2 regions of the Lacinutrix sp. WUR7 genome follow, and region 1 is predicted to be linked to the other one. Evidence: riboswitches for the same ligand, from Rfam matches in the RefSeq annotation. Region 1 holds a riboswitch; the other holds the start of a gene.
What was found. A riboswitch is a leader RNA that binds a small molecule or an ion and turns the genes downstream of it on or off. The one in region 1 is predicted to bind S-adenosylmethionine.
Positions count from the first base shown of each region.

Region 2: linked by a shared signal. The riboswitch ahead of FG167_RS12005 (Na+/H+ antiporter NhaC family protein) and the one ahead of FG167_RS08370 (homocysteine S-methyltransferase family protein) in region 1 are both predicted to bind S-adenosylmethionine.

Region 1 covers NZ_CP045067.1:1,911,906-1,914,316, forward strand. The annotation lists gene epsC (serine O-acetyltransferase EpsC) at 1-205, shown strand, start outside; gene cysM (cysteine synthase CysM) at 205-1,095, shown strand; SAM riboswitch class I at 1,208-1,327, shown strand; gene FG167_RS08370 (homocysteine S-methyltransferase family protein) at 1,381-2,382, shown strand; gene FG167_RS08375 (antibiotic biosynthesis monooxygenase) at 2,382-2,411, shown strand, end outside.
Region 2 covers NZ_CP045067.1:2,741,177-2,743,587, reverse strand. The annotation lists gene FG167_RS12005 (Na+/H+ antiporter NhaC family protein) at 1-1,230, opposite strand, end outside; SAM-I-IV-variant riboswitch at 1,278-1,373, opposite strand; gene FG167_RS12000 (lytic transglycosylase domain-containing protein) at 1,531-2,411, opposite strand, start outside.

The DNA.
Region 1 (2,411 bases):
GGTTAAAAAAAGCTTGGCATCTACAAAGAGGCATCCTACCATAGAAGACAATGTTACTATTTATGCAAACGCTACTATTCTTGGTGGCGATATTGTGATTGGTGCGAATAGTATTATTGGTGCAAATGTTTGGATTACAGAATCTGTTCCAGCAAATTCGTTGGTAACGTATCAATCGGAAATTAAAATTAAGACTAGAAAATAATGATAGAAGGGAAATCGATAACAGACTTAATTGGTAATACGCCTTTAGTAGAAGCAACTCATATTTTGAAAAAGGAAGGTGTGCGATTGTTTTTAAAATTAGAAGGTAAAAATCCTGGTGGAAGCGTTAAAGATAGAGCTGCTTTTAATATGATTACCGAAGCTTTAAAACGTGGAGATATTAAAAAAGGAGACACTTTAGTGGAAGCGACAAGTGGTAATACCGGAATTGCATTAGCATTTATAGCACAGCTTTTCGGATTAAATATGGTGCTTATAATGCCTGAGAATTCTACACAAGAACGTATTAAAACCATGCGTGCTTATGGCGCGGAATTAATATTAACTTCGGTAGAAGTTGGTATAGAAGGTGCAAGAGATTTAGCGATCCAACTAGAAAAAGAAAAAGGATATTTCATGCTGAATCAATTTGCAAATGAGGATAATTGGAAAGCACATTACAAAACCACAGGACCAGAAATCTGGAAAGATACCAATGGAGAAGTCACACATTTTGTTTCTGCAATGGGAACCACGGGAACTATTATGGGCGTTTCTACCTATTTAAAAGAACAAAATAAAGACGTCGTAATTGTTGGTGCACAACCTAAAGATGGTGCGAAAATTCCTGGAATTCGTAAATGGCCAGAAGCCTATTTACCAAAAATATTTAATGCTTCTAAAGTAGACCAAGTAGTAGATGTTAGTGAAGAAGATGCACGATTGGTTGCTAACCGACTAGCAAAAGAAGAAGGTGTTTTTGCAGGAATGAGTAGTGGTGGTTCTGTTGCTTCGGCATTAGAAATTGCAGCACAAATAGAAAAAGGAATTATTGTTGCTATTATCTGTGATATTGGGGATCGATACATTTCCTCAGATTTATACGAATAAAAATTGGTTATCCTGTTTTTATTCCCTTAATTTACACTTTAATACTAGTTGTTAATTGAAATTATTACTGTAATTTCAATTGGTAAATGGTATTCGTTCTTAATCGTATTGAATGTTATCACGAAAGGCAGAGGGAATAGACCCATTGAAGCCTTGGCAACCCTTTATTAAAAAGAAGGTGCTAAATTCTACTTTTTTCTGAATGTATTTTCAGGAATTAGACAGATAACCACAAGTAATTCTCTTACTTACTTTCCTGATGACATTTATATAATTTAATATAACATGTCTGATATAAAAAACATTTTACAAAAACATATTTTAGTTCTCGATGGCGCGATGGGAACCATGCTTCAGCAATATAATTTTTCTGAAGAAGATTTTCGTGGCGAACGCTTTAAAGACTATCCTTCTTCTTTAAAAGGAAATAACGATTTACTATCGCTTACACAACCGGAAGCAATTGCAACCATTCACGCGAAGTATTTTGAAGCTGGAGCAGATATTGTAGAAACCAATACCTTTTCTGGAACTACCATAGCTATGGCAGATTATGACATGGAAGATTTAGTATACGAGCTAAATTACGAGTCTGCTAAAATCGCTAAAAAAGTTGCGGAAGAATTCACAAAACAAAACCCAAGCAAACCGCGATTTGTCGCCGGAAGTATTGGGCCTACCAATAAAACAGCAAGCTTATCTCCAGACGTCAATAGACCAGAATATAGAGCGATTACTTTTGATGAATTACGCGTTGCTTACAAACAACAAGTAGAAGCTTTAATCGATGGCGGCGTAGATCTACTTTTAGTAGAAACTATTTTTGATACGTTAAATGCCAAAGCGGCATTATTCGCTATTGAAGAAGTGAAAGAAGATCGTAATATCGATATTCCAATAATGGTTTCTGGTACCATTACCGATGCTTCCGGTAGAACATTATCTGGACAAACCGTAGAAGCATTTTTGACTTCCATTTCTCATATACCTTTATTAAGTGTCGGATTTAATTGTGCTTTAGGAGCAGAACAATTGAAGCCTTATTTACAACGCTTATCCGATAAAACAGAATTTTTCACTTCTGCACATCCAAATGCAGGATTGCCAAATGCTTTTGGGGAGTATGAAGAATCTCCAAAACAAATGCAGGCATATATTGAAGAATATTTACAAGACGATTTAATCAATATTATTGGTGGCTGTTGTGGCACAAGTCCAGCGCATATTAAAGCAATTGCTGAGGTTGCTAAAAAATATGCCCCAAGAAAATTACAAACACAAGCGTAATGATATTAGAAGTAGCAATTTTAAAGATA
Region 2 (2,411 bases), 830 kb from region 1:
GTTTTGTACCAAGTCTATATAGTTTATTTTGCTTTGCGAAAAGCTTAAGATCATTAATACTTGTGCGCCATAAGGCAATAGCCCTTGCGTAATACAAGCAAAAATATCTAAAATAGAAGCTGTCTTTTTATTATCTAAAGCATATTCATCATTAATCGTTTTGGCTATAGATCCCGCTATTATAATAGAAACTGTATTATTAGCAATTGCTACATTAATAGTACTTACCAAACCTGCAATACCAAACTGCGCGGACTTTTTACTTTTAATTAAGGTTTTAATTTTATTTAAGACATAATCTATTCCTCCATTTTTTTCTACTAAAGCTGCCAATCCTCCAGTTAATAATGACAGTAAAAATATTTCGGTCATACTTGTAAAGCCAGAATATGCAATTTTTGTGGATTCTATCAGTGTAAAATCGCCGTAAAACAGTCCTAAGATACCTGCTGAAATAATTCCTAAAAGGAGTGTTACAAATACATTTACTCCAAAAACGGAAAGTAAAATAACTAAGATATAAGGTAGTATTTTTATAATATTATAAGTGTAGATTACATTTTCAGCGGTATTCGTTTCCAAATCAAAACCTTGAACCATTAAGATTACGGAAGTAATAATTGCAGCAGGAAGTGCTATTTTTATATTTTCTTTAAACTTATCACTCATCTTACAATCTAGAGATTGCGTAGCAGCAATAGTAGTATCGGATATAACAGATAGATTATCTCCAAACATAGAACCTCCTAGCAATGCACCACAAAGCACAGCGAGAGATGTTCCTCCTTGATCTGCAATCCCCATAATAATTGGTGCTAAGGTAACAATGGCACCAACCGAAGTTCCTGTAGAAACAGATAGAAAGGCTGCAATAATAAACACACCAAAATAAATATATTCAATGGCAATAAAGTCCAAGCCTAGATTTACAATAGCATCGACACTTCCTGTGGCCTTAGTAATAGCAGCAAAAGCTCCAGCTAATAAATAGATTAAACACATGGTTAGTATTTTATCATCTCCACAACCTTTTAAAAGCGTTTGAATTTTAGAGTTCACCGATTGCTTAAACATTACAAAAGCAACTATAATACCTAAGATAACTGCTATAGGAGCTGGTAGTGCATAAAAATCGTTTTGATATAAACCAACACCTAAAAAAGTAAATACAAATACAAATAATGGAATTAGTGCTGTAAAACTTGGTGTAATAGGATTCAATTTTGCCATTTTTTCTTTTTAATAGAAAGAAGACAAAAAGCAAATAGAAAAGAAATTGAATTAACATTTTTTCCAAAATATTGGCTTATCGCTTTAGCACCTTGCTTGTTATTGCAGGTTGCTATCTCCTTTCGAGATTCTTGATAATTATTTTAAGTCGGCAAATATATAAGAATAAAGTCTTGGCAACATCTTAAATTAGATAATTTTAACAAACAATATAGTACTTGAAGATTACTTCCATTTAAAACAAAAAAAAAAAGGATAGCTTTAAGTTTAAAGCTATCCTTTTTTTAACAAACACTTATTTTAAGGATTTGTATTATAGTATCCTTCTCGAGGTATATCGATCAAATATTTTTTTCTAGATGCATTGTTTAGTTTAGGTTCTCGTAACCAAGGATTGTGTAGTTTAAGTATTTTATAGTTAATACCAAATCCTTTAGCAAAACTAGCAAAATCTGCAACTACGGTATCCACTTCCACTTTATAAGTTGGTATATATCCATATAGATCTTTATCTCTAAAATTAAAGCCATACTTATCTGGGTGGCTTAAAATTTCTTTAAGCGCAATGATTCTAAAAACATAACGTCCTGTTTCTTCTCCTAAAAGTAAATCGTAATAACTAGAAACATCTTGTTCTTTTAATCTTCTAGCCATTCCCGCCATTCCGGCATTATACCCAGAAGCTGCAAGCGTCCAAGAGCCTAATTTTTCTTTAGATTTTTTTAAGTATTCACATGCAACCTCTGTTGCTAATTCTATATTATAACGTTCATCTACATTATCATTTACTTCTAGTCCATATTCTCTTCCGGTACCTTTCATAATTTGCCAAACACCACTTGCTCCTGCATGTGATCTCGCGTTTGTTAGTCCGCTTTCAATAACTGCTAAATATTTAAAATCGTCTGGAATACCATGTTTTGCAAGAATAGGTTCTATAATAGGAAAGTATTTTCGTGCACGTTTAAACATTAAGAACCCATTAGATTGCCAGTAGGTATTTACTAACAATTCTCTATCCATACGTTCTAGAATATCTGGATTATGCAAAGGCACTTGTTCTCCAGCAAAATCTAAATAACTAGGAACTTGTAAAGCGTAAACGTTATAATCGTTGATTATTTTCTTTTCAAAATTTTCGTCTGTTGGTGCATCTTGCAATGCAAAAACAAACATAGTAC